Regions from separate parts of the Bradyrhizobium sp. SZCCHNS2022 genome, predicted to be linked through region 3. Evidence: predicted binding sites of a transcription regulator. Region 3 holds the regulator's gene; each other region holds the start of a gene.
The links. Region 3 encodes LexA, which represses DNA repair genes until DNA is damaged. Its sites were predicted from a motif close to TGTTCNNNNTGTGTTCNG; they were not measured.

Region 1 (3,833 bases), 210 kb from region 3:
CGGCGGTCACGCACAACAAATACACCGGCACCGCCAACGCCGCCGCTCCCTTCCCGGTCGGCACGCTGCTGGACTCCGCCAGCGAGACTCGCTGGGGCGGTACCGTCGGCACCGGCGTCGAGTTCGGCTTTGCGCCGAACTGGTCGGTCGCGGTCGAGTACGACCACCTCTTCATGGGCTCGCGTGACATCAGCTTCCCGGCCACGGCAACCGTGAACTCACGCGTCGATACCATCAAGCAGGACATCGACATGGCCACGGTCCGCGTCAACTACCGATTCGGCGCTCCGGCCACGCGCTACTGACGCTGAAGACGTCTCATCCGACGGGCTTGGAAAAGGCCGGCGACCCCGCCGGCCTTTTTCGTGTCCAGAGCTCGGCACCGAAACGGCCGTTTTGTGTTAAATATTTGATTTATAACGCTTTTTCATCGTTGTGGCGCACGCGTTACAGCATCTCCGGGATGCCCCGTGTATGAACGTTTCCATCGCTTGTCATTCCAACTCCCGGGGGAGAATTTGATGAAGAAGTTGCTTGTGATCACGACGGCCCTCGTCGGCATCGCAACCGCCACGTCCGCTTCGGCGGCCGACATGGCAGCCCGCCCGTACACCAAGGCGCCCCCGATGATGGTCGCCATCAACGACTGGAGCGGCTTCTACCTTGGCATCAACGGCGGCTACGGCACGAGCCGCAATTGCTGGACGCTCGTGAATGGCCCCGCCGAGGGCTGCCACAACGCCACCGGCGGCACGATCGGCGGCCAGTTCGGCTACCGCTGGCAGATGGGCTCTGTCGTGTTCGGCCTCGAGGCGCAGGGCAACTGGGCTGACCTCACCGGCAACAACGTCAGCCCGGTGTTTGCGCCCGACCGCAACCGCACCAAGCTCAACGCCTTCGGCCTGTTCACCGGCCAGATCGGCTATTCCTTCGACAACGTTCTGCTCTACGCCAAGGGCGGCGCGGCCGTCACCGACACCAAGTACGAGATCTTCTCCGGCGTGATCAACAGCGTGCTGGCCACCACGACCGTGACCAAGTGGGGAGCGTCGGTCGGCGCCGGTGTCGAATACGCCTTCTCGCCGGGCTGGTCGGTGGGCTTCGAGTACGATCACCTGTTCATGGGCAACACGAACGTCCCGTTCCGCGGCGCGGTCTTCACCCAGACCGACAACATCAAGCAGGATGTCGACCTGTTCACGGCGCGGTTGAACTACCGGTTCGGCGGCCCGGTCGTCGCGAAGTATTGATCGACCGTTATCAAGTTGTGTTTTCTGAAAGGCCGGCGCAAGCCGGCCTTTTTTGTTGCCCGTGCGACACCCCCGACGCATCGGTCACACATGGAACCAAGCCATTGTGTGGCCTTATGTTTTGGGAACCGTCCCGTAAATGTCCGGTTTCGTCCCGAGTGTGGCTTCTGGGTGACGGCAATCCGCTAGGAACCCGGCTATAGGATGGTCGTCAACTTGAACGGGTGAGTCTGTTTCGTGCGTAAGGCTTTCGATGCGACGCGGACTTCACGGACTAAACTGGAGACAAGAATGAAGAAGATCCTGCTCGCGACCGTGGCCCTGGCCGCCCTGGCCGCTCCCGCTGCCGCCGCTGATCTCGCTGCGCGCCCGACCTACACCAAGGCCCCGGTTCTCGCGCCGGTCATGACCTGGACCGGTTTCTACATCGGTGCGATGGGTGGCTATGCCAACGAGGACGCCGACTTCGCCGCGATGAAGGGTGGCTTCGCCGGTGGCACCATCGGCTACAACTGGCAGCAGGGCGCTGTCGTGTTCGGCCTCGAGGCTGACGCTGCTTGGGCTGACATCTCCGCGTCGGCGACCGCTCTCGGCGTGACCGCCAACTCGAAGATCCGTGATTGGGGCACCGTTCGTGGCCGTCTCGGCTACGCCTTCGGCCCGACCCTGCTGTACGTCACCGGCGGTTACGCCTGGGCCGACAACCGCATCACCCTGTCGGCTCCTGGCATCAGCCTGTCGGACAGCAAGATCCACTCCGGCTGGACGGTCGGTGCCGGCGCAGAATGGATGTTCGCTCCGCAGTGGTCGCTCAAGGGCGAATACCTCTACAAGAGCTTCGGCGGTGAGAGCTACACCTTCACCGGTCTGGGCACTCTGGCCACCGGCACGCTCAACGTGCACTCGGGTCAGGTCGGCATCAACTACCACTTCTAAGATTTTCGCCTTCGGGCGGGATCTCGGCCTCCGGGCCAACGCACAAGGCCTCCGCTCCCCAAGAGCGGAGGCTTTTTCTTTGCCGGCTCGTCCCGCTGATTGCGCATTCTTCGCCGCGAGTCCGCCCGCTCGATTGCCGAACCGGTTCCGCTCCTGCCATTCGCTGCCATTCCTCGAGCGCATTGTTGATGATTCGCTGGCGGCACTGGAAATCCGGCCTCGTTCTTCCTACGTTCCGACGATACCTTTTCCCTTGGCGTCCGATGGCCGGCTTCCGGCGAACGCGCCTGCAACGATGGCGCAGCCTTGCGCCGTGGGACGATCGTCATGGATGAAGTGCTCAAGGCCAAGCAGCGCGCGCAAGCCAATCAGTCGAGCCTGCGGGCGATCACCATCCGTGGCGCCCGCGAGCACAATCTCAAGAACATCGACGTCGAGATTCCGCGCGACAAGCTCGTCGTGTTCACCGGCCTCTCCGGCTCCGGCAAGTCGTCGCTCGCCTTCGACACGATCTATGCCGAGGGCCAGCGCCGCTACGTCGAATCGCTGTCGGCCTATGCGCGCCAGTTCCTGGAGATGATGCAGAAGCCGGACGTCGACCAGATCGACGGCCTGTCGCCGGCGATCTCGATCGAGCAGAAGACGACCTCGAAGAACCCGCGCTCCACCGTCGGCACCGTCACCGAGATCTACGACTACATGCGCCTGCTGTGGGCGCGCGTCGGCGTGCCCTACTCGCCGGCGACCGGCCTGCCGATCGAGAGCCAGACCGTGTCGCAGATGGTCGACCGCGTGCTGGCGCTACCCGAGGGCACCCGCCTGTATCTGCTGGCGCCGGTCGTGCGCGGACGCAAGGGCGAGTACAAGAAGGAGCTCGCCGAATACCTCAAGAAGGGCTTTCAGCGTGTCAAGATCGACGGCACCTTCCACGAGCTCGCCGAGGCGCCGGTTCTCGACAAGAAGTTTCCGCACGACATCGATGTCGTCGTCGACCGCATCGTCGTGCGCCCCGACATCGGCCAGCGTCTCGCCGAGAGCTTCGAGACCGCGCTGAAGCTGGCCGAGGGCTTGGCCGTGGTCGAATTTGCCGATCCCAGCCCCTCCTCGTCATCACCGGGCCGCGCCGAAGGCGCGAGACCCGGTGATCCATCCTCTTCGAAGGAGATGGATGGCCGGGTCAAGCCCGGCCATGACGAGAAGAAGAAGGTGGCCAAGATCCACGACAAGAGCGGGCCGGAGCGCATCCTGTTCTCGGAGAAGTTCGCCTGCCCGGTCTCCGGCTTCACCATCCCCGAGATCGAGCCGCGGCTGTTCTCGTTCAACAATCCCTACGGCGCCTGCCCGGAATGCGGCGGCCTCGGCGTCGAGCAGCATGTCGATGCCGATCTCGTCATTCCCGACAAGGACGTCACCCTGCGCAAGGGCGCGATCGCGCCCTGGGCCAAGTCGTCGTCGCCCTATTATCTGCAGACGCTGACCGCGCTCGGCAAATTCTACAAGTTCACGCTCGACACCAAGTGGAAGGATCTGCCCAAGAAGACGCAGAACGCCCTCCTGCACGGCTCCGGCGACGACGAGATCAAGTTCACCTATGAGGACGGCGTCCGCTCCTACGACACCAAGAAGCCGTTCGAGGGCGTGATCACC
Region 2 (3,833 bases), 1.3 Mb from region 3:
GCGATCCATGAAGCTCGACCATGCCCGGTAGGCAGGGTCGCTCGTCGTCGTGGCGTCGTCGCCCTCCAGGTAATAGCCGGCGGACAGCAGGCCCTCGGCGCTCTGCAGCTCCGCCGCCGACATCAGCGACGTGACGGATTTCGACACCGTGGAGATGATGTGATCGGGCCGCCAGCCGATCTCGGCGGCCCGGCGGATCGCCATCGCGGTGAATTTCGGCGTGGCGATGTCGAAGAAGATGTCTGCGCCGGATGCCTTCAGGACCGCGATCTGCTGGTTGACGTTGGCGTCCGTCACCTTGTACGCCGCCTCCGCGACGATCGGGATCTTGCCGCCAAGTCCGTCCCTCAGGCCCTTGACGTAGTCCTTTCCGAAGTCGTCGTCCTGATAGAGGATTGCGATCTTGCCGCGGGTCCGTGTCTCCAGCAGGTATTGCGCATAGATGTGCGCCTCGGCCTGGTAGCTTGGCTGGAAGCCCATCGTCCAAGGAAAATCGCGCGGTTCGTCCCACATCGAGGAGCCCGAGGCGACGAACAGCTGCGGGACCTTGTTGGCGTTCAGATAAGGTCGGACCGCGGCGTTGGTCGTGGTGCCGAGGCTCGCGAAGGTCAGCAGGACCTTGTCCTCCTCGACGAGCTTGCGCGTCAGGTCCATCGTCTTCTGCGGAGAATAGGCGTCGTCATAGGAGATGAAGGTGATCCGCCGGCCATTGATGCCGCCTTCGGCATTCACCTTGTTGAAATAGGCCGCGATGGTCTTGCCGATGACGCCATAGGCGAGGGCGGGGCCGCTATAGGGCATCGTGTTGCCGATACGGATTTCATTCTCGGCTGCGGCCGCCGTTCGATCGCCGGCCAGCGTGACCGGAGCGGACAGAGCCAGGGCAAGGCAGGCGGCCTTCGTGGCGCGGCTGGCGCGGACCATCTGATGAGGCCGCAACTGATGATCCTGGCTTCCTGTGGCGGTCCCGCCGGTGCCACCCGCCACGCCGATGCTCTGCATCATCAAATCCTCCCCTCGATGTCTTGTTCGTGAGCGCAGACGAGCACGGCCGCCCCTTCTTGCGAGAGCGGTCCGGATCGCGTTTGTGCGTTCCGATCTGATGAATTAGCGCGCTGCGGAGATGCGGCGGCTAGCTTCCGGCGATCCTTGCTCGGCAGCCCTGAGGTACCAGGCGCGTGCCTTGGCAGCGTCGGGAACGGCGCCGAGGAGCCGCGACTTCGTCAGCTCGACCGGGTCATAGGTACGCGCGAGCAGGAGAGACGCGTCGGCGATCCCGGCATCGGATAACCGGGTGAGGATCAGGCGCGCGCTTGCGACGTCGCCGGCGGCGAGCAGATCACGCCCCCGCTTCATGAGTCCGTCGACCTCGTCTCGGGGCAGTGAAACGGTCGGACGAGACGGTGCGGCCGGCAACATTGGCGGTTGGCTCGCGACCGGCGGGGCAGCCGCGGCCGGTGCGGGAGATGGCGGGGCCGACGGCCAGGCTCTCGTCGTCACATCGATGCTGCTGGGTGCCACGAGCGAAGCGACGGTCTGCGGCGGATCATCCTGGGCGACCTTGGCTTCCGCCGGGTCGATCTGGGCCAGGCTCTCCAGCACCGTCGACGGCATGATCTGGCTCTTGCCGCCCGGCACCGCCGCGCCATTGTCGAACGGGACCATGTTGACGATGATCATGGCAACGGATGCGGCGATGCCGACGGCCGCGCCGATCTTGATAAGGCCGCCAAGACGCGCCGACTTGTCGGAATCTTCCGGCGGCAGCGGCATGACGACCGGGTCGAGCTTCGCACTCCAGACACGACGCACCTCTTCATCGTCGAGATCGACGGCGGCCGGCCGCGCCGGCAGGAAGCTGGGCCGGGCAATCAGATGGTGCGGCAGCCGGGCGCCTTCCTCCGACATGTCGTGGGTCGCTGAGCCGGCGTCCGCCTGGTGTCGGCGCGGCGCATATTTGCGGAGCTCCTCGCTTGCCCAAGGCGGCGTCGGCTTGGCCGGATCGTTCTGACCTGGAGCACTCATCACTAGCCTCCTGTCTCCGACGAACGGATCGTGGGAGAGACCTTCAGGGCGTCGGGCGCGCGTGATCGAACCGAGGCTCGCATCATGCGCCATCGGAGAGACTTCGCCAACGCTGCCGTCGAGACTGACAGTTCCGGTTTCCTTCCGACACGCGCGCCACTGTTTTCGCGCGCCCTGGTCACAATCGATGTTGCTTGGCCCTCAGCTGATCAATGTTTCTTGGCGGGAAGCGTGAGCAGGTAAGGCTATTTGATGGAAATTTCCCGGCTGGCCATATCGATGAATTCTCGCCATGCGCGAGATCTCGGGCTGCCTCTGCTCAAGGCGGCAGGTCGGTCGGCAGTATCGGGATGCCGCACCCCATTCGACTTTGCCGCGAAGTCAGAGGCTTAGCTGGCCAAGCGGTTGCGCGCGCGGCGGTTGGTCATGCAACCAATGCGTGAATCGTCGGAAATGAAATGCGGCCGGACAATGCCGGCCGCATTCACATATCGGGTCGCTTTCTACTCAGCCGCCAGGGCGATCGTCACACCAGCGGCTTCGATCGCGACGGCAACCGACTGGATGATGGCGGCGAAGCGGACGGCGGTCTGGATCGCGGCGGTGCTGACACCCGCGTCCTGCAGAACCTTCTCGTGGGCGTCGATGCAGGTGCCGCAGCCGTTGATGGCCGACACCGCCAGCGACCACAGCTCGAAATCGGCCTTGTCGACGCCGGGATTGGCGATGACGTTCATCCGCAGCCGGGCCGGCATCGTCGCGTACTCCTTGTTCGAGGCAAGGTGCACGAAACGGTAGTAGACATTGTTCATCGCCATGATCGCGGCGGCCGACTTCGCCGCCGCCAAAGCCGCAGGCGACAAATGTGCGGCTGCGACCGATTCGAGAGCCGCCGTCACCGTCGGATTGCGAGTCGCAATCGCGCAGGCGACGAGCAGGCCGTATTTGGCCTGCACGGACAGCGTCTCGTCGGACGCCATGGACGACAGATTGAGCCTGACGTCCTTGGCGAAGTCCGGGATCTGATCCTTGAGCTGCTCGATCGACATGATCAAGCGACCTTCAGGGTCTCGCCGCCGACCTCGCGGTTGCACGGGCAGAGCTCGTCGGTCTGCAGGGCATCGAGGACACGCAGCGTGTCCTTGGGGGCGCGGCCGACGTTGAGGTTGGTGGCGTAGACGTGCTGGATCGTGTTGTCGGGATCGACGATGAAGGTGTAGCGATAGGCGACGCCGTCCGGCGAGCGGACGCCGAGGCCGTCAACCAGCGAGCCCTTGGTGTCGGCGAACTGCCAGATTGGGAGCTTGTGCAGATCCTTGTGGTCGCGGCGCCAGGCGAGCTTGCAGAACTCGTTGTCGGTCGAGCCGCCGAGCACGACGGCGTCCCGGTCGGCGAAGTCTTTCCCGAGGCGCGCGAACTCGGCGATTTCCGTCGGGCAGACGAACGTGAAGTCCTTCGGATAGAAAAAGATGATCTTCCATTTGCCGGGAAAGCTGGCTTCGGTCAGGGTTTCGAAGGCGCTCTCGCCTTTCTCCTCCTGAAGATGAAAACCGGGCTTCACACCGACGACTTCGAACGAAGGCAGCTGACTTCCAATTCCGAGCATGTCGCACTCCAAGAAATTTCTGCGCTGCAATAGCGAGGCGCATTGTGCATTGCAAGCGATATGCCATTAGCTATCAACATCAATGATTTGTCGCAAACGCGACAGTCAGTGCGGTGTTGCTGCAATTGCGAATGGGTGCGATGTTCGAGACGGCACCAAGCCGCTGGGAGGCCAAGGCGCCGCGTTCGATTCGTGACACCGG
Region 3 (3,833 bases):
CGCGCATCTTCACCGGCGGCGTGGTGCCGGACGGCGCCGACGCCGTCGTGATCCAGGAGGACACGATCGCGGACGGCGATCACGTCGTGCTCAGCGAGGCCGCAATCACGGGCCGTCACATCCGGCCGGCAGGAGTCGACTTCCACGAGGGCATGGTGCTGCTGAGCGCCGGGCGCCGGCTGAGCGACCGCGATCTGTCGCTCGCCGCCAGCATGAACCATCCGGCGCTGCCGGTGCGGCGGCGCCCGAGGGTAGCGCTGCTCGCCACCGGCGACGAGCTGGTGATGCCCGGCGCGACGCCGGGTCCGGGCCAGATCGTCTATTCTAACGGCTATGCTCTGCGCGCGTTGGTGCGCAGCGAAGGCGCCGAGCCTGTCGATCTCGGCATTGCCGCCGATACGCTCGACGCCACGGTTGCCGGCATCCGCCGGGCGCGCGAGGCCGAGGCCGACATCCTGGTCACCACCGGAGGCGCCTCGGTCGGTGATCACGACCTGGTCAAGCAGGCGCTCGAGGCCGAGGGCGTCGAGATGGCGTTCTGGAAGATCGCAATGCGACCGGGCAAGCCGATGATGCATGGCCGGCTCGGCGGCATGAGGGTGATCGGGCTGCCGGGCAATCCGGTGTCGTCCTATGTCTGCGCCATCCTGTTCCTGGTCCCCTTGATTCGACGCCTGCTCGGCCGCGACGAAGCGCTGATGCCGCGCGAGACCGCCCTGCTCGGCCGCGAGCTCGCCGCCAACGATTCGCGCGAGGACTATCTGCGCGCCCGGCTGGAGGAACGCGCCGACGGCACGCTGGTCGCGACACCGGTGACGCAGCAGGATTCGTCGCTGCTCGGCCATCTCGCGCTCTCCCAGGCGCTCGTGATCCGTCCGGCCTTTGCGCCGAAGGCGCCGGCCGGCAGCCCCTGCGAGATCCTGCGCCTGCCGAACTGAGCGGTTTTCCCCGGCAAAGCCCGGATCGTTCATCATATTTTTAGGATTGCGGAACACACATCGAACATATAGTGTCCGTTCATGATTTGTTTTTAGTATGTTGCGGGCGACGCGAATACGAACGTCCAACTCCCATTCGCCCTTGGACGCAGGGCGCGGACTCGGACGATACAAACTGGGGACCAGGTCGAGATGCTGACGCGCAAACAGTACGAACTTCTGCGGTTCATCAATGAACGGCTCAAGGAAGCCGGCGTGCCGCCGTCATTCGACGAGATGAAGGATGCCCTCGACCTGCGCTCGAAGTCCGGCATCCACCGCCTGATCACGGCGCTGGAGGAGCGCGGCTTCATCCGCCGGCTGCCCAACCGTGCCCGCGCCATCGAGGTGATCAAGCTGCCCGAGCTGTCGCAGGCCGGCAACAATCGCCGCGGTTTCACGCCGTCGGTGATCGAAGGCAATCTCGGCAAGGTGCGGACCTCGACGCCCGCGCTCGATGATGGCGAGCGCCCGGTCGCGGTGCCTGTTATGGGCCGCATCGCCGCGGGTACGCCGATCGAGGCGCTGCAGACCCGCAGCCACACGATCAGCGTGCCGGCCGACATGCTCGGCAATGGCGATCACTACGCGCTCGAGGTGCGCGGCGACTCGATGGTCGATGCCGGCATTCTCGACGGCGACATGGCGCTGATCCAGCGCAACGAGACCGCCGACACCGGCGACATCGTGGTGGCCCTGATCGACGATGAGGAAGCGACGTTGAAGCGTTTCCGTCGCCGCGGCGCCTCGATCGCGCTGGAGCCTGCCAATACCGCCTATGAGGTGCGCATCCTGCCGCCCAACCGGGTGAAGATCCAGGGTAAGCTGGTCGGGCTCTATCGCAAGTACTGAGCACGTGCTGAGCGCGGACGCGCTGGCATCGGACGACATGCACAGTTGAGCGGCGGCGCGATGCTTGGAGCGTCGCCGCAGCTCAAAAACGAGTCACACGCGAATGCACCTCATGATGTGCAGCGCGGCACGCTCAAACGCTTGTGATCATCAGCGGCCACACGCCATGCAGATCAGCGCAGAATTGCCGTGAAGCGCGCGCTAACATCGCCTCGATGTCCACTCTGATAGAGGCCTGCGCCTGTCCGGGGGGAAGCGTGGGTCGGCTATCTCTCAGCGAGGAGCGATCCGATGTGTGACTACAGCCTCCATGCCGTTGCCTCCCGTCCTGCCAAGGTCGGCGAGACGCTGATATCGACGACCTTCCGCGGCACCGCGACCCGCGGCTTCGCGGTGGAGACCGAGCCCAACGTTGCGGTGTGCATGCTGCCTGGCACCGAGCTCGCCTTCGCCGAGGACGTCCGCTACGACAGCCGCTGGCTCTGGACCCGGACGATCCGCGAGCGCGTCGCCAAGTTCAACACGATCGAAAAGCACATCCCCGACCGCCATCACGACGCCATCGAGTTTGCCGACGGCCGGCACGTGCTCGTCACGCAGCTCTGCGAAGGCCAGCGCGTCACCGTGCTGCAGCTGCCCGTCACCAGGCAGCCGGGCGAGCACCGTCCGGATAGCGCGGAGGAGGCGCCGGCATCGCAGACGACGCGGATTCGCCGGATCAGCATCACCTGACACGCGTCGTCGATTTCGTCGTCTCGGATCGCTCGCCCGCAGCCCTCGGCCGGCACCTGCCGAAGCCGAGGGCGCGAGCATCAGCGCGGAAGCCGGACGAACTAATCCTCGATCACCTGCTCCGCCTCCGGCGGAGTCGCATCCTGGCCACGCGACGCAGGCGCGCGCGGTGTCAGGGTCATGTCGAATTCGCCGGTATCGGCCGAAGCCGGCCACCACGGGCGATCCGTGCCACCAGTGCGCACCGGCGTGACCGCGAAGCCGGCGCCCCGCTGCACCAGCATCAAGGCGCCCTGCTGCTGCAGACGCGGGCGGTCGATCACGGCGGCCGCACACGACGACGGCGCGGCGCGCGCGGTCACGATCAGCGCGGCACGGACGCAATCATCGGCGATGGCGTCGGCGCGCAAGGTCATGGCGACGAAACGGCCATCGGCCATCGCCACGACACAGCCCGCCTCGTCGCAGGACACACCGTCACCGAGTGCAGCATCGGCGGGCAGGCGCGCATCGGCATCGGCGGCGAGCCACTCCTTAGTGACGAACACGTCCTTGCCGGTGCGCATCACATGCAGGCGCCCGTCGCGGCCACGCACCGCCACCGCGCGTCCGTCTCCGGCAATGAGAATGTCGGGCAACGGCGTCGTGGCGGCCCACAGGGTGGCCGCCGCGAGCACGACGGCGCCCGACCAGCGCAGCGGCGTCCGCAACAGCCCGATCAGGATGAGTCCGAGACTGGCCAGGATCAGCGGGCCGATGCCGAACGCCGGAATCCGTCCGACCGCGCCCGGTAGCGCCGCCACCCAGCGCGTCACCGCGATCATCCAGTCGATCCCGAAACCCATCAGCGACCACCAGAAGCCGTCAAGGCCAAACGGCACCGCCAGCAGTCCCATCAGGCCGGCAGGCATCACCAGCACGGACACCACCGGCATCGCCGCGAGATTGGCCAGCACGCCGTAGGGCGTGACGCGATGGAAGTGGAAGGCGGCGTAGGGCGTCGTCGCGAGCCCCGCGATCAGCGAGGCCAGCAGCAGCATCGCAAGCTCGCGCCCGCCCCACAACGCGATGCGCTGCGAGGCGGAGCTGTCCGGCGTCGCGAACAATCTCGGCAGGCCGAACTGCACCAGCGCGACGAGGCCGAGCGTCGCCGCGAACGACATCTGGAAGCTCGGATGCACCAGCGCCTCGGGCGCTGCGACCAGCACGATCATCGCGGCGACCGCGAGCGTGCGGAAGGTGACGGCGCGACGGTCGACCATCACGGCGATC
Region 4 (3,833 bases), 1.6 Mb from region 3:
TGCACGCAGCCGGTGATGTCGAGCGACAAGCCATGCGGCGGATCGAGCGCCACCAGCGGCGTGAAGCGGTCGCACCAGTCGGCGATGCTCTCCAGCAGCCTGGCATCGGCCGCGAGATCGGCCTCATGCGCGACGAGATCGGGACAGACCGCGCGGGCATTCGCCAAGGGCTGGCCGAGCGACACGCCGTGACGCGCCGCCGCCTCGTCCAGCGAATGGATCGAGAGCGCATTGGCGTCCTTGATGACGACGACTTGCGGCTTGCCTTGCTCAAGCGGATCGGCGCCGTGGCTCCGCTTGATGCGCTCGATGGGCAGGCGCGGCAGCCACAGGCTGAGGATCCGCCGCCGGTTCGCTGAAACGGCACGCATCGGGCATCCACTCCATGATCCATCGTCCGGTCTGGCCGTGACGGTTGCGAATGAGCTCGGCATCGAGACGCGGCGCGCCCCACGCCATCCATGGCGCCACCGCCGGCGACGGCGCGGTGCGCACCATCCAGCGCGTCTCCGCGGTGGAGGGCTCCGGCGTCGCGGCGACGCGCAGCAGCAGCGCGGTCACGCCGGATTCCTGCGCCGCCAGGGTGAGCTTGCGGCTGGCGACGAGATCGAGCTTTTGCGTCTCGCCCCACACCTCCAGCATCACGCCGCCCAGTGCATCGCAGGCGAGCGCGTCGGCCGCGGTGCGCAAAGCGTGATCGAGATCGGGCGCGCGGACGACCACGAGACGGCGCGGATCGAGGCCGAGCTCGGCAAGCCCGCTCATCGACAGCGCGCCGGCCTCGCGCTCGGCAAAGTCCTGCCGGATCCAGATCAGCGGCTTCCGTGCGGCGACGCGCGCGGCCAAGCCGCACACGAAGCCGGTCGCGGCCGCTGCCTGGCGGCCGCCTTCCGCGAACACCTCGTGCAGCGCGCCGGTGGCGAGCCCGCCCTGCAGCACCGCGTCCGCCTCGTCATGGCCGAGCGCGACCCGGCGCAGATCATGCGCGCCATCGGCCGCCTCGAGACGGGCAATGCGGCCGCGCAGACGCGCGAGCGTATCCATGCGTGCGCCGGTCATCCGTCGCCGCTCCTTTCATCCATCGTGCGGGTGCTGCCGTTCTCTTTGTGAACGCAGGCAATGAACCCGCGACGAACCTCTTTGTTCATGATACGTTCTAATATAAAGCTAACGCGTCCGAGAGAGTCAATCGGGATTGACCCGGTGCGGATTCAACGAGTGGAATCAAAGGGATTCAAAAGCATGGAGCTGCTGCGCAAACTGGAGATCCTGGCCGATGCCGCCAAGTACGACGCGTCCTGCGCCTCCAGCGGTACGGAGATGCGGGATTCCCGTGACGGCAAAGGGCTCGGCTCGACGGCGCCGGGCATGGGCATCTGCCACTCCTATGCGCCGGACGGACGCTGCATCTCGCTGCTCAAGATTTTGCTGACCAACGCCTGCAACTTCGACTGCCTGTATTGCGTCAACCGCGCCTCCTCCAACGTGCCGCGCGCGCGCTTCACGGTCGACGAGGTCGTGAAGCTCACGATCGACTTCTATCGCCGCAACTACATCGAGGGGCTGTTCCTGTCGTCGGGCATCATCCGAAGTCCCGACTACACGATGGAGCAGGTCGTCTCGGTTGCGCGCAAATTGCGCGAGGAGCATCGCTTCCGCGGCTACATCCATCTGAAGACGATTCCGGAGGCTGATGAGGCGCTGATCGCGGAGGCCGGCAGATATGCCGACCGGCTCAGCATCAACATCGAGACGCCGCTGGAGGACAGCCTGACCAGGCTGGCGCCGGAGAAGGACCAGCGCGCGATCCGCCGCACCATGGGTCGCCTCCGGCTCAAGCTCGACGAGACGGCGGAGGCGAAGAAGACGGTGCGCCGCGCCCGGCCGCCGCGCTTCGCGCCGGCCGGCCAGAGCACGCAGATGATCGTCGGCGCGGACGCCGCCAATGACCGGACCATCCTGTCGACCTCGGCCAATCTCTACGGCGCCTACAAGCTGAAGCGCGTGTATTACTCGGCCTTCAGCCCGATCCCCGATGCCAGCCGCGCGCTGCCGCTGCGGGCCCCGCCGCTCGTGCGCGAGCACCGGCTGTACCAGGCCGACTGGCTGATGCGGTTCTACGGCTTCGACGCCGAGGAGATTGTCGAGGAAGGCGAAGGCATGCTGCCGCTCGACATCGACCCCAAGCTCGCCTGGGCGCTGCGCCACCGCGACCGCTTCCCGCTCGACATCAACACCGCCAGCCGCGAAGAGCTGCTGCGTGTGCCCGGCTTCGGCACCCGCACCGTGCAGCGCATCCTCGCCACCCGACGCACCACGACGATCCGCTTCGCGGATCTCGCCCAGCTCAACGTCATCCGGAACAAGGCGCTGCCGTTCATCGTTCTCTCCGACCACCGGCCGTCGCCGTCACTGCTGGACGGCGCCAGCCTCAGAGCCCGGCTGCGGCCGAAACCGCGACAGCTGGGATTTGGATTCTAATTGACCCGTCATGGCCGGGCTTGTCCCGGCCATCCACGTCCTTGTTTGAGGCACGACGTGGATGCCCGGCACGGGGGCCGGGCATGACGACGCGGAGAGTATGTGCCAAATGCACGTCGTAACCCTCGACAGCGACACCGATTTCGACGGCTGGCGTCGGGCGGCGCGGGCGCTGGCGATGAACGACGTCAGGGTCGCCGATGTGAGCTGGCGGGTCAAGGGCGCGGCGGCTGATCTGTTCGACGATCAGTCGGAGACACGGCTGCCCGACGTCCCCAAGGGCGCATTCTCCGTGCCCGCGAGCTTCATGGAGCTGGCCGAGAGCGCGATCCTGCACAGCGATCCCATCCGCTTCGCCCTGCTCTACCGGCTGCTGTGGCGTCTGCGCACCAACCACGACCTGATGGACATCGCGACCGATCCCGACGTCGCGCAGGCCAATGCGCTGGCGCGCGCGGTGCGCCGCGACGTCCACAAGATGCACGCCTTCGTCCGCTTCCGCGAGGTCGGCCGCGAGCGCGAGGCGCGCTACGTCGCGTGGTTCGAGCCGGAGCATCACATCGTCGAACGCGCCGCGCCGTTCTTCGCCCGCCGCTTCGCCGACATGCCGTGGTCGATCCTGACGCCCGAACTCTGCGCGCATTGGGACGGCAGCCGCGTGTCCTTCACACCGGGGGTGAGCAAGGCTGAAGCGCCGACCGAAGACCGACTCGAAGAGGTGTGGCTGCGCTATTACGCCAGCATTTTCAATCCGGCACGGCTGAAAGTGAAGGCGATGGAAAAGGAGATGCCGAAGAAATATTGGCAGAACCTGCCCGAGGCGAAGCTGATCCAGCCGCTGATCGCGGAAGCCAGCCGGCGCACATCCATGATGATCGCCGATGAAGGCACCGAGCCGCACAAGCCGCAGAAACGCGTCGAGGAGACCGCGATGACCCGCAAGCCGAAGGTGCACGCGCCTGCTGCTCAGACCTCACGTGATGTCGAGGCGACCGATCTTGAGACCTTGCGTGAAGAGGCTGCCGCCTGCCGCGCCTGCCCGCTGTGGAAGGACGCGACGCAGACCGTGTTCGGCGAAGGCCCGGAGCATGCGCCCCTGATGCTGGTCGGCGAGCAGCCCGGCGACAAGGAGGACCTCGCCGGCCATCCCTTCGTCGGCCCGGCCGGACAGATGCTCGACCGCGCTCTAGAGGAGGCCGGCATCGACCGGACCAAAGTCTACGTCACCAATGCCGTGAAGCATTTCAAGTTCGTGCCGCGCGGCAAGATCCGGCTGCACCAGAAGCCGGCGACGCCAGAGATCAAGGCCTGCCGTCCCTGGTACGAGCGCGAGCTCGCCGCCGTCCGGCCCG

Region 1: the regulator LexA is predicted to act here: its motif matches at 2,407-2,424, upstream of uvrA (excinuclease ABC subunit UvrA).
Region 2: the regulator LexA is predicted to act here: its motif matches at 2,155-2,172, upstream of QXZ94_RS16510 (sel1 repeat family protein).
Region 4: the regulator LexA is predicted to act here: its motif matches at 1,142-1,159, upstream of QXZ94_RS03405 (putative DNA modification/repair radical SAM protein).

Annotation. Positions count from the first base shown of each region.
Region 1 covers NZ_JAUHHZ010000001.1:2,221,332-2,225,164, forward strand. Annotated here, with positions in the region: gene QXZ94_RS09830 (outer membrane protein) at 1-305, shown strand, start outside; gene QXZ94_RS09835 (outer membrane protein) at 522-1,250, shown strand; gene QXZ94_RS09840 (outer membrane protein) at 1,542-2,186, shown strand; gene uvrA (excinuclease ABC subunit UvrA) at 2,514-3,833, shown strand, end outside.
Region 2 covers NZ_JAUHHZ010000001.1:3,708,692-3,712,524, reverse strand. Annotated here, with positions in the region: gene QXZ94_RS16515 (ABC transporter substrate-binding protein) at 1-1,005, opposite strand, end outside; gene QXZ94_RS16510 (sel1 repeat family protein) at 1,108-2,025, opposite strand; gene QXZ94_RS16505 (carboxymuconolactone decarboxylase family protein) at 2,529-3,074, opposite strand; gene QXZ94_RS16500 (peroxiredoxin) at 3,077-3,631, opposite strand.
Region 3 covers NZ_JAUHHZ010000001.1:2,434,654-2,438,486, forward strand. Annotated here, with positions in the region: gene glp (gephyrin-like molybdotransferase Glp) at 1-938, shown strand, start outside; gene lexA (transcriptional repressor LexA) at 1,131-1,829, shown strand; gene QXZ94_RS10850 (hypothetical protein) at 2,121-2,561, shown strand; gene QXZ94_RS10855 (ComEC/Rec2 family competence protein) at 2,663-3,833, opposite strand, start outside.
Region 4 covers NZ_JAUHHZ010000001.1:784,783-788,615, reverse strand. Annotated here, with positions in the region: gene QXZ94_RS03415 (DNA polymerase Y family protein) at 1-371, opposite strand, end outside; gene QXZ94_RS03410 (DNA repair protein) at 271-1,059, opposite strand; gene QXZ94_RS03405 (putative DNA modification/repair radical SAM protein) at 1,243-2,481, shown strand; gene QXZ94_RS03400 (UdgX family uracil-DNA binding protein) at 2,591-3,833, shown strand, end outside.